Regions from separate parts of the Nonomuraea sp. K271 genome, predicted to be linked through region 2. Evidence: riboswitches for the same ligand, from Rfam matches in the RefSeq annotation. Region 2 holds a riboswitch; the other holds the start of a gene.
What was found. Region 2 has a riboswitch for S-adenosylmethionine ahead of thrC (threonine synthase). Riboswitches for the same ligand answer to the same signal wherever they lie in the genome.
Positions count from the first base shown of each region.

Region 1: another riboswitch for S-adenosylmethionine. It lies ahead of GUY59_RS24755 (aminotransferase class V-fold PLP-dependent enzyme); the one in region 2 lies ahead of thrC (threonine synthase).

Region 1 covers NZ_JAAAHR010000075.1:10,071-24,842, forward strand. The annotation lists gene GUY59_RS24715 (nuclear transport factor 2 family protein) at 1-266, shown strand, start outside; gene folB (dihydroneopterin aldolase) at 256-618, shown strand; gene folK (2-amino-4-hydroxy-6-hydroxymethyldihydropteridine diphosphokinase) at 618-1,121, shown strand; gene GUY59_RS24730 (DUF3180 domain-containing protein) at 1,118-1,573, shown strand; gene GUY59_RS24735 (hypothetical protein) at 1,570-1,755, opposite strand; gene GUY59_RS24740 (acyltransferase family protein) at 1,748-2,875, opposite strand; gene GUY59_RS24745 (NADH-quinone oxidoreductase subunit D) at 2,872-4,017, opposite strand; gene GUY59_RS24750 (DoxX family protein) at 4,142-4,768, shown strand; gene GUY59_RS24755 (aminotransferase class V-fold PLP-dependent enzyme) at 4,772-6,070, opposite strand; SAM riboswitch class IV at 6,114-6,229, opposite strand; gene GUY59_RS24760 (cytochrome P450) at 6,340-7,533, shown strand; gene GUY59_RS24765 (SAM-dependent methyltransferase) at 7,517-8,479, opposite strand; gene GUY59_RS24770 (chaplin) at 8,651-8,878, shown strand; gene GUY59_RS24775 (Rossmann-like and DUF2520 domain-containing protein) at 9,286-10,176, shown strand; gene panC (pantoate--beta-alanine ligase) at 10,196-11,032, shown strand; gene GUY59_RS24785 (L-aspartate oxidase) at 11,111-13,654, shown strand; gene GUY59_RS24790 (type III pantothenate kinase) at 13,658-14,440, shown strand; gene lysX (bifunctional lysylphosphatidylglycerol synthetase/lysine--tRNA ligase LysX) at 14,490-14,772, shown strand, end outside.
Region 2 covers NZ_JAAAHR010000041.1:21,374-36,145, reverse strand. The annotation lists gene GUY59_RS16790 (ABC transporter permease) at 1-563, shown strand, start outside; gene GUY59_RS16785 (ABC transporter permease) at 556-1,524, shown strand; gene GUY59_RS16780 (ABC transporter ATP-binding protein) at 1,538-2,584, shown strand; gene GUY59_RS16775 (ABC transporter ATP-binding protein) at 2,568-3,584, shown strand; gene GUY59_RS16770 (lipid-transfer protein) at 3,638-4,822, opposite strand; gene GUY59_RS16765 (Zn-ribbon domain-containing OB-fold protein) at 4,819-5,223, opposite strand; gene GUY59_RS16760 (S8 family peptidase) at 5,249-6,400, opposite strand; gene GUY59_RS16755 (hypothetical protein) at 6,397-6,981, opposite strand; gene GUY59_RS16750 (SAM hydrolase/SAM-dependent halogenase family protein) at 7,064-7,870, opposite strand; gene GUY59_RS16745 (DUF3263 domain-containing protein) at 7,988-8,290, shown strand; gene otsB (trehalose-phosphatase) at 8,330-9,100, shown strand; gene GUY59_RS16735 (alpha,alpha-trehalose-phosphate synthase (UDP-forming)) at 9,396-10,820, opposite strand; gene GUY59_RS16730 (RNA polymerase sigma factor) at 10,999-11,553, shown strand; SAM riboswitch class I at 11,633-11,774, shown strand; gene thrC (threonine synthase) at 11,788-13,020, shown strand; gene GUY59_RS16720 (MoaD/ThiS family protein) at 13,046-13,321, shown strand; gene GUY59_RS16715 (cold-shock protein) at 13,562-13,762, shown strand; gene groL (chaperonin GroEL) at 14,116-14,772, shown strand, end outside.

The DNA.
Region 1 (14,772 bases), on a different contig from region 2:
CGTTGATCATGGCCAACACCACCTACATCCAGTTCGTGCTGACCGACGTCAACACGACCGTGCTGGGCGACGTGGCCGTGCTCACCTGCGTGGAGAACATCCTCACCGCGGGCGAGGAGGGCGAGTCCAGCTTCGCCGCGGGCAAGGTGGTGGCCAGCAACGTCTACCTCCGCACCCCGCAGGGGTGGCGGTTGTGGATGCACCATGGCTCGCCCGTGCTCCAGAGCGATGACGACGAGGAGGAGGACGGCGAGCTTGAGCGCTGATCGCATCGCCCTCAAGGGCCTGCGGGCCCGGGGGAGACACGGCGTCCTCGCTGCCGAGCGGGAGCTCGGGCAGGAGTTCGTCATCGACGCGACGTTGTTCCTCGACACCGCGCCGGCGGCGGCCGGCGACGACCTCACCAAGACCGTCCATTACGGCGAGCTGGCCGAGGCCCTCGTCAAGGTCGTGGAGGGCGAGCCGGTCGAGCTGATCGAGACGCTCGCGCAGCGGCTGGCCGAGGTGTGCCTGGCGAATGAGCTGGTGCACAGGGCCGAGGTGAGCGTGCACAAGCCGGCGGCACCCATTCCGCTGCCCTTCGACGATGTGGTCGTGACGATCGAGCGGAGCCGCTGATGAAGGCCGTCATCGCCCTGGGCAGCAACCTGGGGGCCCGCTTCCAGACGTTGCAGGGCGCCGTCGACACCCTGTTCGACGCCCCTGGGCTGAGGTTCGTGCAGGCGTCCCCCGTCTACGAGACCGACCCCGTCGGCGGCCCGTCCGGGCAGCGCCCCTACCTCAACGCGATCGTGATCGCCGAGACCACGCTGGAGCCCTTCCGGCTGCTGGAGCGGGCGCTCAACGTCGAGGACGCCTTCGGCAGGGTCCGGGGCGAACGGTGGGGGCCGCGCACTCTCGACGTCGACCTGGTGGCGGTGGGCGAGCTCGTCAGCGACGACCCCGAGCTGACGCTGCCGCATCCGCTCGCCCACGAGCGCGCGTTCGTGCTGGTGCCCTGGTCGAAGGCCGATCCCGAGGCGGTGCTGCCCGGCCGCGGCCGGGTGGCCGACCTGCTGGAGGGGCTCGACCGGCAGGGCGTACGCCTGCGCGACGACCTCAAGCTGCAGAGGCCGGATTGAGGCCCACACATCCCGGCCATCTGGTCGGCATCCTCGTCGTCGTCGCGCTGCTCACCTGGGTGGTGATCCAGCCCGTCTACTCCGACCTGCCGCTGATGCCGTGGACCGCGATCCCCACGGTGACGTTGCTGGCCATCGGCGAGGGCTACACCGCCTGGCTGACCAAGGCCAGGATCGAGAGAAAGCCCGGCACCAAGCCGGTGGAGCCGATGGCGGTGGCCCGGCTGGCGGCGCTGGCGAAGGCGTCGGCGTACGCGGGGGCGGCGTTCGGGGGGATCTTCGCCGGGTTCGGGCTGCACACGGCGCAGCTGCTCGACCGGGAGACGCCACGGGGCGAGTTCTTCGTCGCCGCGGGGTCGCTGGCGTCGTGCGTGCTCCTCGTCTGCGCCGCCCTCTACCTGGAGCACTCCTGCCGCATCCCCAAGGAGCCGGAGGAGCAGGAGCGCGACTAGTGCTCGCCGGAGAGGTCTTCGGTGCTGCGCCGGGCGGCGGCCCGCACGCGGTCGTGCCACATCTCCCGGCGCAGCAGGCGCAGCGCGCGGCGGATCACGTCGCTCGGCCGCTCGCCTTCCCGCAGCGCGGCGCGGATGATCCGCAGGTCCTCGGCGGTGGCGTGGAAGCCGATGTCAGGCATGTTCCGAGCCTAGGGAGCGGCTGACGTCCTCGTCCCGCTTTTGGCGCACAGGTGTGCGGCGCCGGCCGAAGAGATAGATGACGGGGGCGGTGCAGATCAGCGGGCCGATGATGGCGATGGGGCGTTCCAGCCACCATTTCAGGTCGGGCGGGATCTGGGTGCCCATGGTGCCGAACCACCACCACGACAATCCCAGCGCGATCGCCATCCCCGTGGTGTGGAAGAGGAACAGCGGCAGCGAATAACGGTTGATGAAGTCGTTGACCCGGCGCCAGCCCGGCCGTACGAGTACGCGTTCCATGGAGGGCCGCAGCACCTCCACGAGCCCGATCTGGAAGAGCAGCAGCGCCACGATCACGAACGTGGGCGGCGCCATGTTCGACCACTTGTCGCCGGGCACGCCCACCATCGAGCCGGGATAGATGCCCGAGTAGACCAGCCCGAAGAGGGCGAACAGCCCGGTCCACAACAGTCCCTTGTCATAGCGGCGGGGCAGCGCCACGACCCGGTCGTAGAAGAACCCGGCCTGGTGCGCCAGCCCCCAGACGACGAGCATGTTGAGCCAGCCGACCTGGTCGACGCCGTAGCTGAAGCGCACCACGTCGATCACCAGGGCGGCGCCGCCGAGCCAGATCAGGGCGAGCACGTCGTAGCGGTTGTGCAGCCACAGCGCCACGGGCAGCAGCGCGATCAGCACCAGGTAGACGCCGAGGAACCAGAGTGGGCTGAGCACCAGCAGCACGACCCGCCACATCCAGTCGACGTCGAAGGCCCACGTGACGACAGCCCCGATGACGGCCCACACGCCGGACAGGACGAGCGCGGGTAAGGCGAGCGCGCGGATGCGCCGCAGGACGAACGAGCCGATGCCGACGCCCCGCGTCTTGGCCCGGTTCCAGGACAGCAGGTGCACGTGACCGCCGACGTAGAAGAACAGCGGCAGCACCTGCAGCAGCCAGGTGAGGATCCACAGTCCCGAGGTGAAGCCGAGCGGGCTGGTGGGCTCGGGGCCGTGCGGCTTCCATTCGAGAATGGTGAACGCCCAGTGCCACACCACCACGACGATCAGGCTCAGGGCGCGCAGCCAGTCGACGTACTTGTCGCGCTCTTGCGTCGTCACTTGTCGATGTCACCCACGACGAAGAACATCGAGCCGAGGATGGCGACCATGTCGGCCACCAGGTGACCAGGCAACATCTCGCGCAGCACCTGGATGTTGTTGTAGGAGGCGGAGCGCAGCTTGAGCCGCCACGGCGTCTTGTCGCCCCTGGAGACGAGGTAGTAGCCGTTGATGCCGAGCGGGTTCTCCGTCCACGCGTACGTGTGGCCCTCCGGCACCTTGAGCACCTTGGGCAGGCGCTGGTTGATCGGCCCTGGAGGCAGCGCGCGCAGGCGTTCGGCGCAGGCGTCGGCCAGGTCGAGCGAGACCTTGAGCTGTTCGAGCAGGACTTCGAAGCGGGTGTGGCAGTCGCCCGCGCTCCTGGTGATCACCTTGACGGGCAGCTCGGGGTAGGCGAGGTAGGGCTCGTCGCGCCGGAGGTCGAAGTCGACGCCGGAGGCGCGGGCGATGGGGCCGCTCACGCCGTACTGCATGATCTGGTCGCGGGTGAGCACGCCGACCCCCGTGGTGCGGGCCAGGAAGATGTCGTTGTTCAGGATGAGGTTCTCGATGTCGGGCACGCGGCGGCGGGTCTGCGCGACGGCCGCCGACACCCGGTCGAGCCAGCCGAGCGGCAGGTCTTCCTTGAGCCCGCCGACCCGGTTGAACATGTAGTGCATGCGCCCGCCGGAGATCTCCTCCATGACGGCCTGGATGCGCTCGCGTTCGTCGAAGGCGTAGAACAGCGGGGTGATCGCGCCCAGCTCCAGAGGGTAGGAGCCGAGGAACATCAGGTGGTTGAGCACCCGGTTGAGCTCGGCCAGCAGTGTGCGCGCCCACACGGCCCTGACCGGGGGCTCCATGCCGAGCAGGCGTTCGGCGGCGAGCACCACGCCCAGCTCGTTGGCGAACCCTGACAGCCAGTCGTGCCGGTTGGCGAGCATGATGATCTGGCGGTAGTCACGCACCTCGAACAGTTTCTCCGCGCCGCGGTGCATGTAGCCGATGATGGGCTCGGCGGTGGCGATGCGCTCGCCGTCGAGCGTGAGCCGGAGCCGAAGCACCCCGTGGGTCGACGGATGCTGCGGGCCGATGTTGAGGATCATGTCCTCGGTGGCCAGTTCTTTGGCGCCCGCACCTATGCCGACCACACGTTCCGTCATACGGCCATGCTGCCACCGTCGTGGGTGTCGATCCAGCGGCGGGGTGACCGTCAAACCTTGGTATGCGTGTGCATCCCAAAGTCGGACATGGGGAGGGATATCTGGAACGGGGGGAGAAATCACCATGAAGAGAATATTGTTCGACGTCGCGGCTCTGGTCGCGCGCGTGGTGACGGGCGTGATCTTCCTGGCCCATGGATGGCAGAAGTGGCAGGGCGGCCTGGGCGCCACCGCGCAGGGCTTCAGGGAGTCGGGGATCCCGGCGCCCGAGGTGGCCGCCGCGTACGCGACCGTCGTGGAGACCGTCGGCGGCATCTTCCTGATCCTCGGCCTGCTGGTCAGGCCCGTGGTGGTGCTGCTGCTGCTCAACATGCTCGGCGCGATCTTCTTCGTGCACTGGGGCCTCACCCCGCTGTCCGCCGACAACGGCTGGGAGGTGCCGGGTGCCCTCGGCTCGCTGAGCCTGCTGTTCCTCGTCCTGGGCGGCGGCCGGTTCGGCCTCGATGGCATCTTCCGCGCGATGTCGCGCCGGCGGGCCGAACGCCGCGCGGCCGAGGCGGACCTCGCCGCCCACGCCCCCGCCGGGCGGGGCGGCCCGACGACGCCCTTGCCGGCGCAGGAGGAGCCGCCCCAGGTGCCCCGGCAGCCGAGCGCGCCGAAGGACAGCGGCCTCAGCGACAAGGACATGCGCGACATCGACGCCCTGGTCGGCGACGAGCAGCCACCACGCCGCGAACCGCCCAAGGGCTGACCTTCAGCGGGCGGTGAGGTCGCGCAGCGCATCGATCAGCCGGTCCACGTGCTCCTGCGTGGTCCCGATGCCGATCGAGGCGCGCACCGCCGACGCGGCGCCGTCCTCGCACCCGCCGTCCGGGAGCCCGTTCTCCGTGCCCAGCAGGTGCCGGACGAACGGGTGCGCGCAGAACTTGCCGTCGCGCACACCGATGCCGTACTCCCCGGACAGCACCTCGGCCACCTCGCGGGCCGCTCGCCCCTCGACGGCGAACGACACGATGCCCACCCGCGGATGGTCGTCCCCCCAAAGGGACAGCTCGCGTACACCCTCGATCGAGGCGAGACCGGCCCGCAGCCGGGCGATCAGGCGCTCCTCCTCGCGCACCAGTGGGGTCCATCCGGTGGCGGAGAGCGCGTCGCAGGCGGCGGCCAGCGCGATGGCGCCGAGCACATTCGGCGTGCCCGCCTCGTGCCGCGGCTCCGGGTCGTCGTGCCACTCGACCCCGCCGGCCACCGACCGGACCGCGCCCCCGCCTTTCAGGTACGGCTCCGCCTCGGCCAGCCAGTCACGCCGCCCGATCAGCACGCCCGCGCCGAAGGGGGCGTACAGCTTGTGCCCGGAGAACGCCACGTAGTCGAGGTCGAGCGCGGTGAGGTTGAGCCGCCGGTGCGGTGCGAGCTGCGCGGCGTCCACCAGGATCCTGGCCCCGTGCCGGTGCGCGATGTGGGCCAGGGCGGCGATCGGCCACAACTCGCCGGTGACGTTGGAGGCGGCGGTGACCACGAGCAGTTTGGGCCCGTCGATCGCGGCCAGCGTCTCGTCGGCGGCGCGCACGGCCTCGCCGGGGAAGGCGGGTGGCGCCAGGCGTACGGACCGGGGCCAGGGGAGGAGCGAGGCGTGGTGCTCGGTGTCGAAGACGACGGTGGTCGTGCCCTCGGGCAGGCAGCGGGCGAGCAGGTTGGTGGCGTCGGTGGTGTTGCGGGTGAAGATGACGGCGTCGCCCGGCCGGGCCCCGGCGAACGCGCTGACGGTGTGCCTGGCCTGCTCGTAGCGGGCGGTGGTGAGCTGGGAGGCGTAGCCCGCGCCGCGGTGGACGCTGGAGTAGGCCGGGAGCGCGGCGGCGACGGCCGCGCTGACCGGCTCCAGACAGGGGGCGCTGGCGGCGTAGTCGAGGTTGGCGTAGCTCACCAGCCGGCCGCCCTTGACCGGCACCTTGAGGTCGGCGCCGAGCACGGCGGGGACACGTCGCTCGGCCGTGGGGGCGGGGGCCTCGGCGGCCCTGGCGGAAGCGGACGTGAAGATCGTCAACGTGGACACGGCAGTTCTCCTCGGGGTCGCCGGACCCCTGGAGCAGCCACGGAGCCCGCGCTTGCCCGCCACACCTCGTGACGGACCAGGTCTTCACCCGGGGCACCCCGCCGCGGACGCGAGGGTTGCCGGCCAGCTAGCCGGGGCTTGTCGCTGGCACTCATGACCTACGTCACGAACTATAACCCGGACCCGGGCATGCGTCGCAAGCGGGGGCAGCAGGCGCTGGAGGAAAAAGGCACTGCCGAAAGGGAGGATCCCGCTCCTAAGATGAAATGATGCGCTTTGATCCCTGGGATCCGGATTTCGTGGCTCACCCGTACCGCGTCTACGAGGAACTGCGCCGCGACGCTCCGGTCAGCTACTTCGAACCGACGAACCAGTGGCTGATCTCCCGGCACGCGGACGTCAACGCGCTGCTCAGAGACCGCCGCCTGGGCCGCTCCTACCTGCACGTGGCCACGCCCGAGGAGTTCGGCAGGCCGCCGGAGCCGGAGTTCCAAAAGCCGTTCTGGCGGGTGATCAGGGCGGGCATGCTCGACGTGGAGCCGCCGGTGCACACGAGGCTGCGCCGGCTGGTGTCCAAGGCGTTCACGCCGCGCATGGTCGAGTCGCTGCGCCCCCGGGTCCACGCCATCGCGCGGGACCTGGTGGACACGTACGTCGCCAAGGGCGGCGGCGACCTGATCGCCGACGTCGCCGAACCGCTGCCGGTGACCGTGATCGCCGAGATGCTCGGCATCCCCGAGCAGGACCGCCAACTGCTGCGCCCGTGGTCGGCCGACATCTGTGGCATGTACGAGCTCAACCCTGCCCCCGAGGCCCAGCACACCGCGGTGCGCGCGGCGGAGGAGTTCGCCGCCTACCTCAAGGCCCTGGCCGCCGAGCGCCGCCCGCGCCCCGGCGACGACCTGATCAGCGCGCTCACCCAGGTCACCGAGCTGACCGAGGACGAACTGGTCGGCACGTGCGTCCTGCTGCTCAACGCCGGTCACGAGGCCACCGTGAACGTGACCGGCAACGGCTGGTGGGCCCTGTTCAGGAACCCCGCCGAGCTCGTACGGCTGCGCGAGGACCGCTCGCTGCTGCCCACGGCCGTGGAGGAGCTGATGCGCTGGGACACGCCGCTGCAGATGTTCGAGCGGTGGGTGCTGGAGGACATCGAGGTGCACGGCGTGCGGATCCCGCGCGGGGCGGAAGTGGCGTTGTTGTTCGGCTCGGCCAACCGGGACCAGACGGTGTTCGACGACCCGGACAGGCTCGACGTGGGCCGCGCCGACAACCCGCACGTCTCCTTCGGCGCCGGGATCCACTTCTGCCTGGGGGCGCCGCTTGCCAGGATCGAGTTGATGGAGTCGTTCGGTGCCCTCCTGGACCGCGCGGCCACGCTGGAGCTGCGCCGGGAGCCGGAGTGGAAGCCGGGCTACGTCATCCGCGGGCTGCGTTCGCTGGAGCTCACCGCCACTGGCTGAGCCAGCCGAAGCCGCCGAGCCCCGACGGATGGATCAGTTCGCCCTCCTCGGAGGCTCTGGCCAGGGCGCGCAGGTAGCCGCGCGGATCGACGTGGGCCAGGTCGGCGGGCGGCCTGGCGCCGGTGATGCCGAGGGCCCTGAGCGCGTCACGCTGTGTGGACAAGGTTGTGGATATCGCACCGGCTTCGCGCCCGGCCTCCGCGCACGCGTCGAGCGCGACATGTGCCGTGATGTCGCAGGTGCCGTCGGGGACGGGGGTCACGACCGCGCCGTCGCGGTATCCGGTCAGGGTGCCGCACGGCGGGCGGTTATCCACAGGATGTGCATAATCGATGGCGATCGCTCGCCCTCTGGTCAGGCGTGCGAGGACCGAGGCCCAGGCCTCGTCGCGGGGTCGCCCGATCTCCGCCCGCGCGCCCACCCCGCACAACGGCCACCATCGCTCGAGCCATTCGCGGTCGGCGTGGCCGGGCGGGTCGCCTAGCCGCTCCTCGCCGGTGCGTACGTCGACCATGATCAGCCGCGGTCCTTGGGCGGTCTGCTCCACCACGTCGATCGGGACGTTGTCGAGCCATTCGTTGGCGATGGCCAGCCCGGTGATGGCGGCGGGCAGGTCGGGACGCCAGCGGATGCGCTCGGGCAGGCCCTCGGGGCGGGGGCAGAGGTCGACGGCGGTGACCCGCAGCCGGTCGCGCACGCCGGGCTCGGCGGCGCCCAGGACCTGTGTGACGAGCGTCCCTTCGCCCGCGCCGATGTCGACCAGGTCGAGCACGGCGGGGGAGCCGAGCTCGGCGTCCACCTCGGCGAGCAGGGCCAGCACCGCGTCGGCGAACGCGGCCGAGGCGCTGACCGAGGTGCGGAAGTGGCCCGAAGGGCGTTCGCGTAGGTAGAAGCCCGCCTCGCCGTAAAGCGCACGCTGCGTGGCGGCGCGCCAGGTGAGCCACATGTCTGGACTATCTCATGACTTCCGCTGGGCACAGTACGTCAGGTAAAGACTACTCACTGTACTCGGGTTGGGGTAACGTTGACCTATTGTCATCGGGTGGTCACTCCTTGTGTCCCCTGTCGAGCACGCCCCGCGGCCCTCAAGACGGCCGCGCAACCGAGAGGAGCCCTCGTGCTGAAGAAGGCCATGGCCGTCGCCGGAGCCGTTGCGATGTTGTCCCTCGCCGCCCCCGCGCACGCAGACATCACCAGCGGCGCCGGTGGCATCGCCTCGGGCAACCAGCTGCACCTGCCCATCGCCATCCCCGTCAACGTCTGTGGCAACGCGGTGGCGGTCATCGGCGGCGCGCTCGCCGGCTGCAAGGGCGGCGCCTTCGCCCACGTGCCCAGCCACCACTGAGTGAGGCGGAGCCCGGGCCGGCGCAGGCCGGCCCGGGTCCGTCCCGGGCTGGTCAGTCGGCGGTCGGCCGGCCCGGTGCACCTCCAAGAGGTTCACGTCTTTCGCGGGCGTCGGGTCCAGAGGACGGACTCGGCGCCCGCTGCCATGCGGTGAACCCCTCTCCTCATCTCTTCCGACAGGGGGTGCGTTTTTTGTATGCCCTTGTCGCTTTTGTCGTTAACTCAACGCGCGGCAAAGGCACGGTCACATGCTCGGCTCCGTCAGGCCGTTACCCTGGTCGCCAGCGCCATCACGAAAGATAAAGCCCGCATCAGCGAGCTGCCGCCCTGGTGCCGTCATTTGTCGAGACCCCGTGAGCGGCAGTGCGCCCAGCGGGTTTCTCGTTCACAGTCGACAGGGGTGACGTCATGGACGCGGGTGATCGCCCGGCACGGCTGACCGTAGGCGTGCTCGGTGCGGGCAAGGTGGGCTCGGCCCTCGGGGCCGCGCTGGCGCAGGCGGGCCATCAGGTGGTGGCCGCCAGCGGAGTGTCCGACAATTCGCAGCGGTGGGCCGCCGACCGGCTCGGTGTCACGCCGTCCCGGCCCGACCAGGTCGTGGCGGCGGCGCAGCTGATTCTGCTCACCGTTCCCGACGACGCGCTGCCCGACCTGGCTCACGGGCTGGCGTCCACGAAGGCCGACCTGCACGGCAAGCTGCTCGTGCACACCAGCGGGGCGTACGGGCTGTCCGTGCTCGACCCGGCGGCCGAGGCCGGCGCGCTGCCGCTCGCGCTGCACCCGGTGATGACCTTCACCGGTCGCGACGACGATCTCAACAAGCTCACCGGCATCTCCTACGGCGTGACCGCGCCCGACGTGCTGCGTCCCATCGCCGAGGCCCTGGTGATCGAGATGGGCGGCGAGCCGGTCTGGATCGCCGACGCCGACCGCCCGCTCTACCACGCGGCGCTCGCGGGAGCGGCCAACCACATGGTCACGCTCATCGCCGAGTCGTCTGACCTGCTCGGGCGCATCGGCGTCGACCACCCGGGCCGGATGCTGGGGCCGCTGCTCGGCGCCGCGCTCGACAACGTGCTGCGGCTCGGGATCGGTGGGCTCACCGGCCCGGTGGTGCGGGGCGACGCCGGCACCGTACGCAAGCACGTCGACGCGCTCATCCTGGCCGCTCCCGAGGCGGCCGACGCCTACATCGCGCTGGCCAGGCTCACGGCGGACCGGGCGCTCGCGGCGGGGCTGCTCAAGCCCGAGGAGGCGGAGCGGCTGCTCGACGCGCTGGGGGGCAACATATGGACTTAAAGGATGAGAGAGGGCCGGCATGGAGCTGATCGTCGCCAGGAATAGGGAAGATCTGGTCAAGGCCCGGGGTGGTGGCGAGGTGGCCCTCGTGCCGACCATGGGTGCGCTGCACGAGGGGCACCAGGCGCTGATCAGGCAGGCCCGCGCTCGGGCCGATCACGTTGTGGTCAGCATTTTCGTCAATCCTCTGCAATTTTCCCCTAATGACGATTTTTCGCGATATCCCCGTACATTCGAGGCGGATCTCGACGTGTGCCGTGCCGAGGGCGTCGACGTTGTGTTCCATCCGGCCGTCGAGGACATGTACGCGCCCGACCGCCAGGTGGGCGTCACCGCGGGCCGGATGGGCTCCATCGTCGAAGGGGCAGCCCGGCCCGGTCACTTCGACGGGGTGCTCACCGTGGTGCTCAAGCTGTTCAACGTGGTCCAGCCGGGGCTGGCGGTGTTCGGGCAGAAGGACGCCCAGCAGCTCGCCCTCATCCGCCGCATGGTCGCCGACCTCGACCTGCCGATCGAGATCCTCGACGTGCCCACCGTCCGCGAGCCCGACGGCCTGGCCCTGTCCAGCCGCAACCGGTTCCTGTCCGATGACGACCGGCGGGTGGCGCTGGCGCTCTCGCGGGCGCTCCGGGCGGGCGCGGCCGGGCTCACGCCGTCCAGGATCCGCGCCGAGGCGCGGGAGGTGCTCGACGCGGCGGGGCCGGAGCTCGACGTCGACTACCTGGTCCTCGTCGATCCGGCGACCTTCGCCGAGGTGGACGAGACGTACGACGGCATGGCCGTGCTCGCGGTGGCCGCCAGGGTCGGGACCACGCGCCTGATCGACAACGTCAGCGTGACGTTGAGCCGCGGCTGAGCGGGCACCCCGGGGCGAGCCCACGTCGGGGGACAGGTTATCGTCATGTTGACGAAATCGCCTCGCTGAGGAGACCCCATGAGTGCACCGGCGATCCCCCTCCGGTTGACCGCCCCGGCGCCCGGCTGGACCGTCGAGGCCGACGTGGTCGTCGTGGGCTCCGGCATCGCGGGCCTGACCGCGGCCCTGCGCTTCGCCGAGCTGGAGCCAAAGGCCAGGGTCCTGGTCGTCACCAAGGACGTGTTGTCGGCCGGCTCGACCCGGTGGGCCCAGGGCGGCATCGCCGCCGTGCTCGACCCTCACGACACCCCCGACGAGCACCTGAGCGACACGTTGCTCGCCGGGGTGGGGCTGTGCGACGTGGAGGCGGTGCGCACGCTGGTGAGCGAGGGGCCGGACGCGCTGCGGCGCCTCATGGCCAGGGGCGCGCGTTTCGACCGCGCCCCCGACGGCGAACTCCAGCTCACCAGGGAAGGCGGCCACCGCAGGCGCCGGATCGTGCACGCGGGCGGCGACGCCACCGGCGCGGAGGTGCAGCGGGCGCTCGTCGAGGCGGTCCGCGCAGGGTCGATCGAGGTGGTCGAGCACGCCCTGGTGCTCGACCTGCTCAAGGACGCCGAAGGCCGGGCCAGGGGCGTGACGCTGCACGTCATGGGCGAGGGCGCGCGCGACGGCGTGGGCGCGGTGCGCGCCAGGGCCGTGGTGCTGGCCACCGGCGGCATGGGCCAGGTCTACGCCGCCACGACCAACCCCTCCGTCTCCACCGGCGATGGGGTGGCGCTGGCGCTGCGGGCCGGGGCGGTGGTGCGCGACCTCGAGTTCGTGCAGTTCCACCCGACCGTCCTGTGGCTCGGCCCCCAATCGACCGGGCAACAGCCGCTGATCTCCGAGGCGGTCAGGGGTGAGGGCGCGTTCCTCGTCGACCACGACGGGGAACGGTTCATGCCGGGCGAGCACGAACTGGCCGACCTGGCTCCGCGCGACGTCGTGGCCAAGGCCATCATGCGCAGGATGCGGGAGACCGGGCGCGAGCACGTGTACCTCGACGGGCGGCACTTCGGCCGCGACACCTGGCGGACCCGCTTCCCCACGATCTACGCCGTCTGCCGCGAGCACGGCATCGACCCGGCCGCCGAACCGGTCCCCGTCGCCCCCGCCGCCCACTACGCCAGCGGCGGCGTCCGTACGGACCTGCGCGGGCGCACCTCCATCGAGGGTCTGTACGCGTGCGGCGAGGTGGCCTGCACCGGCGTGCACGGCGCGAACCGGCTGGCCTCCAACTCCCTGCTCGAAGGTCTCGTCTTCGCCGAGCGCATCGCCGAGGACATCCATCGTGTACGCCCCGAGCCGGGCGACCCGGTGGCGGGACAGGCGGCGCCCGGCCTGGTGGACCCGCGGACCAGGCCCAGGATCCAGGGCCACATGAGCATGGGGGCGAGCGTCCTGCGCAGCCGCGAGTCGCTGCTGGTCACGGCGAAGGCGCTGCGGGACGCCCGCTGGACGCCCGTCGCGGTGCCCGCGTGCACCGAGTCCTGGGAGGCCACCAACCTGCTGACCGTCGCCACGGTGCTCACCGGCGCGGCGACGGCCAGGCTCGAGACCCGCGGCTCGCACTGGCGGGAGGACCACGACAGCCGCGACGACGACGAATGGCTGGGTCACCTCGACGTGACCCTGACGGAGGAGGGGCCGCGCATGACGTACACACCACATGGGGAGGCCGGCTCGCGGCGGCTCGCCGACCGGGAGGCCGCGGCGGGCGAGCTGTCCGCGGCCGGGCTCGACCCGGCGGAGGTGGACGCGCTGATCGACCGGGCGCTGGAGGAGGACCTGGGGGAGGAGGGCGACGTGACGAGCCTGGCCACCATCCCGGCCGACCGTCGCGCGGTCGCCGACGTGGTGGCCCGCAAGTACGGCATCGTCGCGGGGCTGGCCGTGGCCGAGGCGGTGTTCGTCCGGCTGGGGGCGGTCCGGGCGGAGCGCGCGGTCAAGGACGGCGAGCGGGTGCGGGCGGGCGACGTGCTGATGACCGTAGAGGGGCCGGTCAGGGCGCTGCTGACGGCCGAGCGTACCGCGCTCAACCTGCTCACCCACCTGTCCGGGGTGGCGACGCTGACCGGCAGGTGGGTCGAGGCGGTCAGCGGCACTTCGGCGCGCGTGCGCGACAGCCGCAAGACGCTGCCGGGGCTGCGGGCGCTGGAGAAGTACGCCGTGCGCTGCGGCGGCGGCGTGAACCACCGGATGTCGTTGTCGGACGCGGCCCTGATCAAGGACAACCACGTGGTGGCGGCGGGAGGCGTGGCCGAGGCGTTCAGGGCGGTGCGGGAGCGTTTTCCCGACCTGCCGATCGAGGTGGAGGTCGACCGGCTGGACCAGTTGGAGGCCGTGCTCGACGAGGGGGCCGAGGAGATCCTGCTGGACAACTTCACGGTCGAGGACACCGCGCGTGCCGTACATATCGTGAAAAAGCGGGTGGGAAACAGGGTTGCCCTTGAAGCGAGCGGGGGATTGACCTTGGAATCGGCTCGTGATGTGGCCGACACTGGCGTGGACTACCTTGCGGTGGGAGCGCTTACGCACTCGGCGCCGGCCCTTGACATCGCACTGGATCTGCGGGGGTAATTGATGCTGCTCACGATCGACGTCGGCAACACCCATACGGTGCTGGGGCTGTTCGAGGGCGAGGACGTCATCGAGCACTGGCGGCTGGCCACCGACGCCCGCCGCACCGCCGACGAGATCGCGGTCGTGCTGCAGGGTCTGCTGACGCAGTCGCCGCTGCTCAAAGGGGCCGACATCGACGGCATCGCCATCTGCTCCACCGTGCCGAGCGTGCTCAACGAGATGCGCGAGATGTGCCGCCGCTACTACGGTGACGTGAATGCGGTGATCGTGGAGCCGGGCATCCGCACCGGCGTCCCCGTACGCATGGACAACCCCAAGGAGGTCGGCAGCGACCGCATCGTCAACGCGCTCGCGGCCATCGACCAGTACGGCGGCCCGTGCGTCATCGTCGACTTCGGCACCGCCACCTCGTTCGACGCGGTGTCGGCCAAGGGCGAATACGTCGGCGCGGTCACCGCGCCCGGCATCGAGATCTCCGTCGACGCCCTGGCCGCCGCCGGAGCGCAACTGCACAAGGTCGAGCTCGTACGCCCCCGCTCGGTGATCGCGAAGAACACGGTGGAGGCCCTGCAGGCGGGCATCATCTACGGCTTCGCCGGCCAGGTCGACGGCATCGTCGAGCGCATCGCCGCCGAGTTGGCCGACGACCCCGACGAGGTGACGGTCGTGGCCACCGGCGGGCACGCGGGGCTGGTCGTGGGCGAGTCACGCTCGATCGACGTGCACGAGCCGTGGCTGACCCTCATCGGGCTGCGGCTGATCTACCACCGTAACGCGGCCTGAGACCCGCGCGAGTCCCTGTGGTTCGCCGGATCCCCTACCCTTTGTTGGTGTGAGCGACGAACTTCCCGAGCAGATGCGCATCCGGAGGGAGAAGCTCGACCGCCTTCGCAGCGAGGGCGTCGACCCTTACCCGGTGAACTTCCCACGCACGGCCACCAACGCCGAGGTCAGGGAGAAATACCAGGGCCTGGAGCCCGACACCGCCACCGGTGACACGGTCTCGGTCGCGGGGCGCGTCATGCTCAACCGCGTGGGCGGCAAGCTCTGCTTCGCCACCCTCCGCGACGGCGGCGCCGACCTGCAGGTCATGATCTCGCTCGACAAGGTCGGCG
Region 2 (14,772 bases):
CCACCGACACCATGATCCTCGCCTCGACGCTGCTGTTCATCTCCGTCCCCACGCTGGTGACGGGGTTCGTGCTGCAGCTGTTGCTCGGCGTGAAACTCAAACAGTGGACGGGCGCGGACATCTTCCCCGTCGCCGGCACGTTCGCGGGCTGGCGCAGCTATCTGCTGCCCGGCTTCGTGCTGGCGGGCACGTCCATCGCCTATCTGACCAGGCTCACCAGGACCAGCCTCGCCGAGACCCTGCGGGCCGACTACATCCGCACAGCCACGGCCAAGGGCCTGTCGAGACGCCGCGTCATCGGCAGGCACGGGTTGCGCAACGCGCTGATCCCGCTGGTCACCTTCCTGGGCGCCGACCTCGGTAACCTGATGGGCGGCGCGGTCATCACCGAGACGATCTTCAACCTGCAAGGGATTGGAAATCAGCTCTTCCAGTCGGTTTACTTGCGGGAACAACCGGTGGTCGTGGGCATCGTCACCGTCCTGGTGCTGATCTACATCCTGGCCAACCTGGTCGTCGACATGTTGTACGCCCTGCTCGACCCGAGGATCCGCTATGAGTAACCCAACCCCGCCGGTCGGGACCGGGCTCCCGGATACGCAGACCTTGGTCACCGAGCCCACCCAGGCGCCGGAGCGCGGAGGCAAGAAGGCCAAGGACGGCAAGCCCGCCAGCCTGTGGACCGACGCCTGGTACGACCTCAGGCGACGGCCGATGTTCATCATCTCGGTGATCATCATCTTCGTCCTGCTGGTCATGTCGTTCTGGCCGTCGTTGTTCACCTCGATCGACCCGTTCAACGCCAGGAGCTGCGACCTGTCGACGGCGCGGCAGGGGCCGAGCCCCGGCCACCTGTTCGGCCGGGACAACCTGGGTTGTGACCTCTACTCCAGGACGATCTACGGCGCCCGCAACTCGATCATCATCGGCGTGTTCACCACGATCGTCACCACGTTGGTCGGCAGCCTGCTCGGCATCGTCGCCGGCTACCGGGGCGGCGCCGTCGACGCGGTGTCATCGCGGTTCACGGAGATCTTCTTCGCCATCCCCGCGATCCTCGGCGCGCTGCTGATCGCGGCCACCTTCCGCGGCAAGGCCAACAGCATCCTGCTGGTCATCGTCGCACTCGGGGTGCTCGGCTGGCCGATGACGTACCGCATCATGAGAGCGGCGGTGATCACCGCGAAGAGCCAGGACTTCGTGGTGGCCGCCAGGGCGCTGGGCGCCGGAGCGGGACGGATCATGTTCCGCCACCTGCTGCCCAACTCGCTCGCGCCGGTCATCGTCGTGGCCACGATCAACCTGGGCGGCTTCATCGCCGCCGAGGCCGCGCTGTCGTTCCTGGGCGTCGGCGTGTTGTCCCCGGACATCTCGTGGGGTCTGATGATCGCCGACGCGCGCAACCGGTTCCTGGAGGCACCGCTGCCGCTGGTGTTCCCCGCCGCGTTCCTGTGCGTCACCGTGCTCGCGTTCATCATGATGGGCGACGCGGTGCGCGACGCGCTCGACCCGAAGCTCAGGTAGAAGGGGGGATCACGTGAAGAAGACGTCAGCGGACGTGCTGCCTGGGCTCTCCGAAGGAGGGGCGCCGGGCGACCACCCACTGCTCGCGGTCGACAACCTGCACGTGGAGTTCCAGACCCGTGCCGGGGTCGTACGCGCGGTCAACGGGGTGAGCTACACCGTCGGCCCCGGCGAGACGCTCGCGGTGCTGGGCGAGTCGGGTTCCGGCAAGTCCGTGACCGCGCAGGCGATCATGGGCATTCTCGACATGCCGCCCGCGGTGATCCCCAAGGGGGAGATCCGCTTCAAGGGCACCAACCTGCTCAAGCTGTCGGAGGAGGCCCGCACGCAGGTGCGCGGCCAGCGGATCGCGATGATCTTCCAGGACGCGCTCTCCGCGCTCAACCCGGTGTTCACCGTGGGCTGGCAGATCAGCGAGATGTTCCGGGTGCACCGCGGCATGTCCAAGGCCGACGGGCTGAAGAAGGCCATCGAGCTGATGGACCGCGTACGCATCCCGGCCGCCAGGCAGCGCGTCCACGACTATCCGCACCAGTTCTCCGGGGGCATGCGGCAGCGCATCATGATCGCCATGTCGATCGCGCTGGACCCCGAGGTGCTGATCGCGGACGAGCCGACCACGGCGCTCGACGTGACCGTCCAGGCGCAGATCATGGAGCTGCTGGCCGAGCTGCAGCGCGAGAGCCAGATGGGTCTCATCCTGATCACGCACGACCTGGGCGTGGTCGCCGACGTGGCCGACAAGATCGCCGTCATGTACGCGGGGCGCATCGTGGAGAACGCCCCCGTGCACGACATCTACAAGGGGCCCGCGCACCCGTACACGAAGGGGCTGCTGGAGTCGATCCCCCGGGTCGACCTCAAGGGCCACGAGCTGTACGCGATCAAGGGCCTGCCGCCCAACCTGCTCGACCTGCCGACGGGCTGCGCCTTCCACCCCCGGTGCCCGTACCGGCAGGACAACTGCGTGACCGACGCGCCACCGCTCCACGACGTCAGCGGCACGCGGAACAGCGCCTGCCACTACTGGAGGGAGGTCCTCGATGGCGAGCACCAGTGAGCGCATCCTCGAGGTGCGCGACCTGGTCAAGCACTTCCCGCTCACCCAGGGCATCGTGGTCAAGAGGCAGATCGGCGCCATCAAGGCCGTCGACGGCGTCTCGTTCGACCTGCACAAGGGCGAGACGCTGGGCATCGTCGGCGAGTCGGGCTGCGGCAAGTCCACGCTCGCCAAGGTCCTCATGGCGCTGGAGCGGCCCACGTCGGGCTCGGTCAAGATCAACGGCCGCGACATCGCCCACGCCAAGGGCAGCGAGCTCAAGCGGATGCGGCGCAACATCCAGATGGTGATGCAGGACCCCTACACCTCGCTGAACCCCCGGATGACCGTCGGCGACATCATCGGCGAGCCGTACGAGATCCACACCGAGGTGGCGCCCAAGGGCGACCGCCGCACGAAGGTGCAGGAGCTGCTGGAGGTCGTGGGTCTCAACCCCGACCACATCAACCGCTACCCGCACCAGTTCTCCGGCGGTCAGCGGCAGCGCATCGGCATCGCCCGCGGGCTGGCGCTGCAGCCGGAGATCATCGTCTGCGACGAGCCGGTGTCGGCGCTCGACGTGTCGATCCAGGCGCAGGTCATCAACCTGCTGGAGCGGCTGCAGAACGAGTTCGACCTGGCGTACATCTTCATCGCCCACGACCTGTCGGTGGTGCGCCACATCTCCGACCGGGTCGGGGTGATGTACCTCGGCAAGTTCGTGGAACTCGGCAAGGACACCGAGATCTACGACCGGCCCGCGCACCCGTACACGCAGGCGCTGCTGTCGGCGGTGCCGGTGCCCGACCCCGATGGGCGGGAGCAGCGCGAGCGCATCATCCTCCAGGGTGACCCGCCCTCGCCGGCCAACCCGCCGTCGGGGTGCCGGTTCCGTACGCGGTGCTGGAAGGCGCAGGAGATCTGCGCCGAGGAGGAGCCGTTGTTGCAGATCCGGCCCGGCACGGCGCACGAGAGCGCCTGCCACTTCGCCGAGACGCACGACGTGGTCCACGTCGGCTGAACCGCCCGCACGGCACGTGCCCTCCGAGCCCGGCTCGGGGGGCACCTGCCCGTTCAGAGGGTGGCGACCAGGGCGGAGCCGTGCCCGAACAGGCCCTGGTTGACGGCCAGGCCGACCCGGGGGCCCGGCACCTGCCGGGGGCCCGCGCGTCCGCGCAGCTGGGTGACGAGCTCACAGAGCTGGGCGATGGCCTGGGCGGGGATCGCCTCGCCGAACGAGGCCAGGCCGCCCGACGGGTTGACGGGGACGCGGCCGCCGAGTGCCGTCACGCCGTCGCGCAGCAGCTTGTCGGCCTGCCCCGGCGGGCACAGGCCGATGTCCTCCATCCAGTCGAGCTCCAGCGCCGTGGACAGGTCGTACACCTCCGCCAGCGAGACGTCCTCGGGGCCCACCCCCGCCTCCTCGTAGGCCGCGTACGCGATCGCCGCCCTGAACGGCTTCTCGGGCGGCGGCGCGGCGGCCCAGGAGTCGGTGGCGAAGTTCGGCAGTTCGAGGACGGTACTGGGGAAGGACGGGGTGACGGCGGAGACGGCGGCCAGGCGTACGAGGGGGGTCGCGCCGCGGCGGCGGGCGTACTCCTCGGAGGCGAGCACCACGGCGGCGCCCCCGTCGGAGGTGGCGCAGATGTCCATCAGCCGCAAGGGGTCGGCGACCATGGGGGAGGCCAGCACCTCGTCCACGGTGACGGGCCTGCGGTAGCGGGCCATGGGATTGAGCGAGCCGGCCCGCGCGTTCTTGACCTTGACGGCGGCGAAGTCGGCTTGGGTCGAGCCGTGCACGGCCATGCGCCTGCGCGCGTAGAGGCCGAAGTAGGCGGGGTTGGTGGCGCCGAGGAGGCGGAAGCGCAGCCAGTCGGGGTCGTCGGGCCGGTCTCCGCCCACCGGCGTGAAGAAACCCTTGGGGGTGGAGTCAGCGCCCACGACCAGGGCGACCTCGCACAGGCCCGCCAGGATGCGGGTGCGCGCGATGTCGACGGCCTGGGCGCCCGAGGCGCAGGCGGCGTAGCAGGAGGCGATCCTGGCGCCCGACCAGCCGAGCGCCTGGGCGTAGGTGGCGCCGGCGACGAAGCCGGGGTAGCCGTTCCTGATGGTGTCGGCGCCGACGAGGTAGTCCACGTCGGTCCAGGCCACGCCGGCGTCGTCGAGTGCCGCGCGGGCGGCCGCGACGCCGTACTCGACGAAGGGCCTGCCCCACTTGCCCCAGGGGTGCATGCCCGTGCCCAGCACAACGACGCTCATGACGCCCGCCGCCACATCCACATCTGCGGCCCGTCGGCCAGGGGGCCCGAGGTGAGCTCCAGTTCCATGCCCACCTCCAGGTCCTCCACCGTCAGGCCCGTGACCTGGCCGAGCACGACGATCCCGGCCTCCTCCAGCTCGACCGCGGCCAGGGTCACCGGCTCGTACGGTTCCGCCGCCACGTACGGCGCGGGCGGCGGGTAGCAGGCGTTCGTGTACGACCAGACGCGTCCACGTCCCGGCAGCCTGCATGCGCGCAGCTCGGTGCCGCCGCAGCGAGGGTCGGGGCAGAGGCCGTGCCGCGGCGGGAAGCAGACGGTGCCGCAGCCGGCGCACCGGGTGCCGATGAGGCGGACGCCGTCGTGGTCGATGGCGAACCAGCCGTCGATGGCAAACGTCATAGCCGGAGTATCACACAAGCGCTTGCTAGGTTACACCCCTCCGTCGCCGCCGCCGCTGCGTCACCAGCACCCGTGCCGACATCGCCGCCACCAGCACCACCATGCCCGCCACCACCGGCCCCCTGGAGGACGGCGACGCCTGGCAGGAGTACCGCTCCGGCGCCGCCGCCCCGGACGGAGGCACGTCCAGCCGGGCGGCCGCCCGCAGAGTCCGCGCCGCGTCGACCACCCCGTGCCCGTAGGCGGGGCTGTGGCCGTCGGCCGGCCGCTTCCTCGTGCCGAGCTCGATGGCCTGTCGCACGTGGTAAGGGGACAGGCTCGGGTACGCCGACCTGACCAGGGCCGCGACGCCCGCCACCAGGGCCGCCGCCGAGCTGGTGCCGTCGCCGATCACGTACGAGCCGCGTTCGTCGGCCGTCACGATCTCCGTGCCCGGCGCGACCACCGAGACGTAGTCCTGCCGGTTGGAGAACCCGGCCACCGTGAGCCGCCGGTTCACGGCGCCGACGGCGATCACGCCTGGGTAGGCGGCGGGGAAGTTCTTCCTGTTGGCGGAGGCGCCGTCGTTGCCCGACGAGGCCACGAGCACGGCGCCCCTGGAGATCGCGTACTGGACGGCCTCCTCCTCCGGGGCCGAGCCCTCCCAGGCGCCACTGCCGCCGCCGAGCGACATGCTGATCACTCCGGCGCCGTGGTCGGCCGCGTAGCGGATGCCCCTGGCCAGCGCGTTGCGCCCGCCGGAACGCAGCTTCACGCGCTGCGGGTCGCCGTTGTCGAGCGTGACCCTGACGGACAGCACCTTGGCCCTCGGCGCCACCCCGAGGACGCCGCCCTCCTGCTCGTCGCCGTGCCCGCGGCCGGCGATCAGGCTGGCCATGGCGGTGCCGTGGCGTCCCCACCGGTGCGGGCTCGCGTCCACGCCGGTCAGGTCGGGCCCCTGGATCACGGCGCCCGCCAGGTCGGGGTGGCGGGCGTTGACGCCCGTGTCGAGCACGGCCACGACGACGCCGGCGCCCTTGCTCGTACGCCAGGCCTGGGGCAGCCGCAACGCGCCGAGCTGCCACTGCCCGGCCCGCGCGACGCGGCTGACGTCGTCGGAGGCGCTCGGAGCGGCGGCCCCCAGCACTGTGCCCACCGCCAGCGCAGTCACCAGGGCAGGCACGAGGAGCCTGCTCATCCGGTCAGTGCCCGGTGCAGCGCCGTGACGAGCTGGCTCGCGGCGGCGCGCAGCCGCGGCTCGACCGCCTCACCCGGCTGGTACGCCCGCCCGTCGGCGTAGCCCGCGGCCGCCGCCACCACGTAGCGCCCGCCGGGCCGCAGGACCACCCCGGTGACGTACTGGCGGTCGCCGAACCGCTCGGCCGGGCCCCCGGGGAAGGCCACGGGCCGCACGGTCGCCGGCCGTCCGGTACTGGAGGGGGTGAGCTGCGGGCCGTCGAGCACGGCGATGCCCACGGTGGCGACGTAGGTGCCCGTGCTGTCGGCGTACGTCGCGCGTAAGGCGGTGCGGCAGCCGGGCCCCACGGCCGAGGGCTGGAACGCGGCCGGGCACGTCGCCTCGGGCGCGACCCCGGCCAGCATGTACGTGACCCGCGCGCCCGACGGGCTGACGCCCGGCACGGCGAAGGGGAAGACCCTGGGCTCGGGCAGGCGAGGCTCGGGGGCGGGCAGGAGCGTGGACAACATCGACAGCAGGACAACAGGAAGCTGGTACACGTCGACCTCGAAGGGGAGGGGGAGGGGACGTTTGACCCGCATTCTGACACGCGACCGCCGAGTCAGCCCGACCCTTCAGTAAACAGACCGATACGCGGAGTAATTCCGATCTGTGGCTTTCGCCCTAAGAAAGAGGAGAAAGCCGGACATGGGCACCGGGCGGGAGCCCCAGCCGCTGCGCCGCGTCACCGCAGTTGACCGCGATCGCCACCAGCCCCGCCGAGTCCGCGAACGCCACCAGCTCACCCGGCGGCACCGCCGAGAACGTCTCCCGGTAGGGCAGCGAGAGCTGCCGCCGCCCCAGCCGCACTCCCAGCGTGTCGCCCACCCGCACGCCCAGCGCCTGCAGGTCGCGCGCCGCGATCGACAACTGCGTGTTGCCGTAGCGGTCGACCGAGACGACCTCGCCCTCGACCGAGCCCTCACGCAGCTGGGAGGTCGGCTCCGGCAGCGAGACCAGCCTGCCGACCGGGATCTCCGGCCCCAGCTCGGCCGTGCTCAGCCCGCCGGAGACCTTGGCGGCGACCGGCGCGAACACGTCGCGCCCCGGGAACGTGGGCGAGACCGGCCGCAGGAAGTGCTGCTCGTTGCTGATCTCGTGAGCCGACTGGGCGCCGCCGCCGGCGTGCACGGCCCACGACAGCAGCCCGTTGTCGGGCCCGATGAACACCCGGCCGCCCGCCTCCACGGCCACCGCGCGCCTGGACGCGCCCGCCCCCGGATCGACCGCGGCGATGTGCACGCCCGCGGGCAGGTAGGGGATGGTCTGGGCGAGCACGGCCGCGCCGCGCCGTACGTCGCCCGCCGGGATCAGATGGCACACGTCGATCACCCTGGCCTCGGGCGCGATCCCGGCGATCACGCCATGGCAGGCCGCCACGTAGCCGTCCTCGAGCCCATAGTCCGTGAGCAGCGTGATTACTGAGGTCACATCTGGTGACTGTACGTCTGTCGAACCGCCATGAACAGCAGCGCGCCGCACATTACGATGGCCACGGGCCGTGTGCGTGCGACGTGACCGTCACACGCCCCTTTCGAGGAGGACACCATGGGAGCACCGCTCAGCGGTGACAATGCTGCCCAGGAGCCGTCCGGCCGGCAACCACTCTCACAACGCGATCACGAGCTCCTCGCCTTCGAACGCCAGTGGTGGCGCCACGCGGGCGCGAAGGAGCAGGCCATCAAGGAGACCTTCGGGTTCTCCGCCACCCGCTACTACCAGCTGCTCGGCGAGCTGATCGACAGACCCGAGGCGCTCGAGCAGGACCCCATGCTGGTCAAGAGGCTGCGCAGGTTACGCTCCACCCGTCAGCGTGACCGCGCCGCCAGACGGCTTGGCATGCGCCCCTGACCGGCTGGGTACGGCAGCCGCGTGAGGAACATCCCTGGAATGGAAGCGATCCTGAGCGATCCGGCGGGCGCCGTGATCGGGCTCGACTTCGACGGCACGCTGTCGCCGATCGTGCCCGATCCCGCCGAGGCCGTGATCCACCCGAAGGCGGCCGAAGTTCTCGCCGACCTGGGCGCCCACGTGCTCGCGGTGGTCATCGTGACCGGCAGGCCACCGGCCACCGTGCTGGAACTGGGGCCGGGGCTGAGCGACGTGCCGGGGCTGGTCGTGCTCGGACACTACGGGTTCGAACGCTGGGAGCACGGCCGCGTCTCCGCGCCCCCGCCCCCCGCCGGCGTGCCGCGCACCGAGGCCGAGCTGCCGTTGCTGCTCGACTCGCTCGGCGTCGAAGGCGTGACCGTCGAGGACAAGGGCCGCGCCGTGGCCGTGCACACCCGGCGCAGCCCCGACCCCGACGGCGCCCTCGCCAAGCTCCGCGAGCCGCTGGCCAAGCTGGCCGAGAAGCACAGCCTGGTGGTCGAGCCCGGCCGCTACGTCCTCGAACTGCGCCCGCCGGGCATGGACAAGGGCCAGGCACTCAGCCTCTTCCTGGCCGAGCGGGCCGCGAGGTCCGTCCTGTTCGCCGGCGACGACCTCGGCGACCTGGCCGCGTACGACGCCGTCGAGGCGTCCAACCTGCCCGGCGTGACCGTGTGCAGCGGCTCCGCCGAGGTGACGGCGCTGGCCGAGCGGGCCGACATCGTGGTGGACGGCCCCGAGGGAGTCGTGGCTCTGCTCGGCGAGCTGGCGTCCGCGTTCAGCCGTCCGTAAGCGGTCACCTTCATCGGGCGGCCCGACCCTTCCGCCGCCGCCTGGACCCGCGTGGTGACCGTGAGGGCAGAGGCTCGGCGCGGCGAGGAAGAAGGGCCTGCGCCAGGTCGGGCCGGGCCACCTGGCCGCGTGCCGCGAGTGGGCGGCCGCCTGTGTCTCGTACGCGGGCGGCCGGGTGAGGTCGCGTTTCGTGCAGCGCGAGTGGTACCTGCCGACGACGAAGGTGCTGGTCGTCGACCAGTGGAGCACGCGGGGGCCGTCCGGCTGCTCAGGCGCGCCCGCTGGAGCTGAGCACTCAGGCCAGGGCGTCGAGCTGGGCTGCCAGCCACTTCTGCGGCGGCAGGGCGGTGGCCGCCGCGTGCAGCCTGTCGCGGCGCGCCCGCCGCTCCTGCTCCGGCATGACGAGCGCGTCGTGCAGGGCGGCGGCCGTGCCACTGATGTCGTAGGGGTTGACGAGCAGCGCGTGAGGGCCCAGCTCGGCCGCCGCGCCCGCCTCACGCGACAGCACGAGCGCGCACCGGGGTGAGAGCACGGGGCCCTCCTTGGCCACCAGGTTCATGCCGTCGCGGATGGGGTTGACCAGCAGCACGTCGGCCATCCGGTACGCGGCCAGCGAGCGCGGGTAGTCGTCGTTGACGTTGAGGATGAGGGGGTCCCAGTCCTCCGTGGCGTATTCGTCCTCGATCTGCTGGGCGCAGCGCTGCACCGACGCGGTGTATTCGCGATATTCGGGCAGGTCGTGCCGGCTCGGGTAGGCGAAGGCCAGGTGCACGACCTTCCCGTGCCACTCGGGGTGGGCGCCGAGGAACTCGCCGTAGGCGACCAGGCCGCGCACGATGTTCTTCGACAGCTCGGTGCGGTCGATGCGGACGATCAGCCTGCGGTCGCCGACCTGCTCCTTCAGAGCGGTCATGTGCGACTCGACGTCGGGCTCGCAGGCCCGCTCCCACAGGGCTGCGCCGTCGACGCCGAGGCTGTGCACGCCGATGCGGGTCGTCCTGCCGTCGTGGGTGACGCTGCGCCCGACGCGGTCGGCCTCCGCGCCCAGCAGCGCCTCGCAGCAGTCCATGAACGACTGCGCCCACCTGTCGGTGAGGAACCCGGCGTGATCGGCCCCCAGGATGCCTTCCAGGACCTCCCTCGCCACCTCGTCGGGCAGCAGGGAGAAGTATTCGGGCGGCGCCCACGGCGTGTGGCTGAAGTGGGCGATGCGCAGGTCGGGCCGCTCGGCACGGAGCATCGCCGGGGTCAGCGTGAGGTGGTAGTCCTGCACCATCACCCTGGCCTCGTGGCCGGCCTCCTCGGCCAGGGCCAGCGCGAACGCGCCGTTGTAGTCGCGGTAGGACTCCCACTCGCGCCCGAACTTGGTGCCGAAGAGCGGCGCGTTGGGGATGTCGTAGAGCAGGTGGTTGACGAACCACAGCGTGGAGTTGGCCACGGCGTTGTAGGCGCGGTGGAAGGTGGCGGGCGGGATGTCGAGCATGCGCAGCGGGCCGGTGTCGTAGCCGGCATGGTCGATGCGGCCGCCGGGCGCCAGGCGCACCGCGCTGCGGTCGCCGTCGGACAACGCCGCGCAGACCCACAGGACACCGTCGTCCTTGGCCACGCCGGACAATCCCGACACCAGGCCGCCCCCGCCGCGGCGCAGGGTCAGCTCGCCGTCGTCGGAGACGGTGAAGGAGACAGGGCCGCGGTTGGAGGCCACCAGGACGTTGTTCACCGCGCCCGCTCCAGCCGCGCGGGCCGCCGGCAGGGCGGTGAGCTGGTGTGAGACCTCAAGGTGACTCCTTCCGGCTGGCGTGTCGGTGCAGACGGGACCACACTGATCATCGTGGTGAACGGCCCATCGGAAAAGGAAGGATGCCAACAAGGCTCCCTATGACCCTAGGATCCCAGGCATGGCGCTTGATGAGCTAACCGAGGAACTCGCCCGCTCCGCCGCGGCCGGAGACCACCGCGCTCTTGGTGAGCTGCTGCGGCGGATCGAGCCCGATGTCATGCGTCATTGCGCCCGCATACTGCCCTACCACCAGGACGCCGAGGAGGCCTCCCAGGACACCCTGCTGGCCGTGGCGCGCAACATCGGGCGCTTCGAGGGACGGGCCAGGTTCAGCACCTGGCTGCACATTGTGACGGCCAACTGCGCGCGGACCACGTACCGCTCGCTCAAGCGCAGGGCGGCCGAGCAGAGCTCCGACGAGCTGCCGATGCAGAAGCCCGACGTGCGCCGCGTCAGCGTGATCGCGGGCTCGCGGCTCGACCTGCTCGACGCCATGGAGGCGCTGGAGGCCGACAAACCCGACCTGGCGCAGGCGCTGGTCCTGCGCGACATCGTCCAGCTCGACTACAACGAGGTGGCCGACCAGCTCGGCATCCCGCTCGGCACCGCCAAGTCGCGCATCCACCAGGCGCGCAAATATGTCCAGGGCGTGCTGGGGGAGGACTATCGCTGAGATCGCGCGTCTCAAACTCTGAGACGGAAGGACGTTTCCGCCACGTGGGCGGGTAGAGTCCGACTCGACAACTGAATATTGCTCATCCAGAGGGGTGGAGGGACCGGCCCTGCGAAGCCCCGGCAACCCTCCCGGCTTGTGACTCGCGACCTGGCGAGGCCGACCGGGACAAGGTGCCAATTCCGGTCTGTGGTCAAGGTGGCCGTAGACGAAGATGAGGGAAGGCCTCGCTTCATGTCGCTCGATTTTGGTCCCGCCGTCGGTCTGTCCTGCCGCGAGTGCGGCGCACGCTACCCGCTCGGTCCGAGCTTCGCCTGCCAGGAATGTTTCGGGCCGCTCGAAGCGGCTTACGAGTTCGGCGCGGTGACCCGCGCGGCGATCGAGTCGGGACCCGCCAACATCTGGCGTTACCGGTCGCTGCTGCCCGTGCCGGCCGACGTCGCCGACAAGCCCAACATGAACCCGGGATGGACCAAGCTGGTCAGGGCCGGCAACCTCGGGCGGGCGCTCGGCATCAGGTCCCTGCACGTCAAGGACGACTCGGGCAACCCCACCCACTCCTTCAAGGACCGCGTGGTCGCCATGGCCGTCGAGGCGGCCCGCAACTTCGGCTTCCACACGCTCTCCTGCTCCTCCACGGGCAACCTCGCGGGCGCGGTCACGGCCGCCGCCGCGCGTGCCGGGCTGGAGGCGTGCGTGTTCATCCCGGCCAACCTCGAACAGGCCAAGATCGCCATGGCCCGGGTCTTCGGCGGCCGGCTGATCGGCATCGAGGGCACCTACGACGACGTCAACAGGTTCTGCTCGGAGCTGATCGGCGACCCGCTCGGCGACAAGTGGGGGTTCACCAACATCAACCTGCGGCCCTACTATGCCGAGGGCTCCAAGACGCTCGCGTACGAGATCGCCGAGCAGCTCGGGTGGCGGCTGCCCGAGCAGATCATCGTCCCCATCGCCTCGGGCTCGCAGCTCACGAAGATCGACAAGGGCTTCAAGGAACTGGTCGCGCTCGGGCTGGTCGAGGACACGCCGTACAAGATCTTCGGGGCGCAGGCGGCCGGGTGCTCGCCCGTGTCGACCGCCTACAAGGCGGGCCACGACGTCGTGCAGCCCGTACGGCCCGACACCATCGCCAAGTCGCTGGCCATCGGGAACCCCGCCGACGGCCCGTACGTGCTGGACATCGCGCGGCGGACCGGCGGGGGCGTCGAGGACGTCACGGACGACGAGATCGTGGCCGCCATCAAGCTCCTGGCCTCGACGGAGGGCATCTTCGCCGAGACCGCGGGCGGCGTGACCGTGGGCGTGCTGAAGAAGCTCACCGAGACCGGGCAGCTCGACCCGGAGGCCGAGACCGTGGTCCTGAACACCGGTGACGGCCTCAAGACGCTCGACGCGATCAGCGGCGACGCCAGGCCCACGGCCGTGATCCGGCCCTCTCTCGACGCGTTCCGCGCGACTGTCTGACAACCACGAAAGGGCGAGTGTAACCATGAGCGTTTCTGTGCGGATTCCCACCATTCTGCGCACCTACACCGGGGGCAACGCGGAAGTCAGTGGCGAGGGCGCGACTCTTCGTGACGTGCTGGCCAAGCTGGACTCTGACTACCCGGGTATCGGCGCAAGAATTCTGGATGAATCGGGCCAGATTCGGCGTTTCGTCAACGTTTATGTGGGGGAAGAGGACGTCCGATTTGCCCAGGGGCTGGACACTCCGGCGCCGGAGGGAACCCAGATCTCCATCATCCCCGCCGTCGCGGGCGGGTGAGTGCGGCAGATCACACTTCGGCGAAGGCGTCCCTTGTGGGCGCCTTCTTCTTTTCCCCGCAATTCAACGTTGAACCGCCGATGGAAGAAATGTGGTCTCTGCAGATTGACTCTGTTGCCAAACCCCTTGCCACAGGTATGGTCGAGGGCGATCGCCTGGCTGATTTTCTGTTATGTCGGGCGATTACGGGTCTCGCGGAGGAATGGGCGAGATCTGGGAGACCAGTAAGAGGAGTCGGAAGTGGCGCAGGGCACCGTCAAGTGGTTCAACGCGGACAAGGGCTACGGCTTCATCGCGGTAGACGGTGGTAAGGATGTATTCGTCCATTACTCAGCGATCATGATGGACGGGTATCGCTCTCTCGAACAGGGACAGCGTGTCGAGTTCGAGATCACGCAGGGCCAGAAGGGACCGCAGGCGGAGTCCGTCAGGACGGTCTGATTCACCGCACTGGTATGCACCGGCGGGATCGCGCGGCAGCGCAGTCCGTGCGAACCGTCACCTATCTTTCGTCGACCCCTGGTACGGCGAGTCGTGTGCGCGAACCGCGGCCAGCGGTGCGTCCACGGGCGGCTCGCCGGACAGACGACTGACCTGGGGAAAGGAACGGCCGCAGGTGAGTTCGCTTGCACTCGGCAGGGTAGAGTGCTAAACAGTTCGTTGGCACTCTGTGCAGCAGAGTGCCAACACCGGATCGGGACGATGGGGTCTGCCGAAGGAGATGCTGACCCATGCCGTCGCGGGCGTCGGCTCGGTCCACGACAAGCCACCCTGCATCTGGGAGGTCTAGCCTTATGGCAGCCAAGATGATCGCGTTTGACGAGGACGCCCGGCGCGGTCTCGAGCGCGGTATGAACCAGCTCGCCGACGCCGTCAAGGTGACCCTGGGCCCCAAGGGGCGCAACGTCGTGCTGGAGAAGAAGTGGGGCGCTCCCACGATCACCAACGATGGTGTGTCCATCGCCAAGGAGATCGAGCTCGAGGACGCGTGGGAGAAGATCGGCGCGGAGCTGGTCAAGGAGGTCGCCAAGAAGACGGACGACGTCGCCGGCGACGGCACCACGACCGCCACCGTGCTCGCCCAGGCGCTGGTGCGCGAGGGCCTGCGCAACGTGGCCGCGGGCGCCAACCCGATGGCTCTGAAGAAGGGCATCGAGGCGGCCGTGGAGCGGGTCAGCGAGGAGCTGTCCAAGCTGGCCAAGGACGTGGAGACCAAGGAGCAGATCGCTTCGACCGCCTCCATCTCCGCCGCCGACCCTGAGATCGGCGCGCTCATCGCCGAGGCGATGGACAAGGTCGGCAAGGAAGGCGTCATCACCGTCGAGGAGAGCAACACCTTCGGCCTCGAGCTCGAGCTCACCGAGGGCATGCGCTTCGACAAGGGCATGACGTCGATGTACTTCGTCACCGACTCCGACCGCATGGAGGCCGTGCTCGAAGACCCCTACATC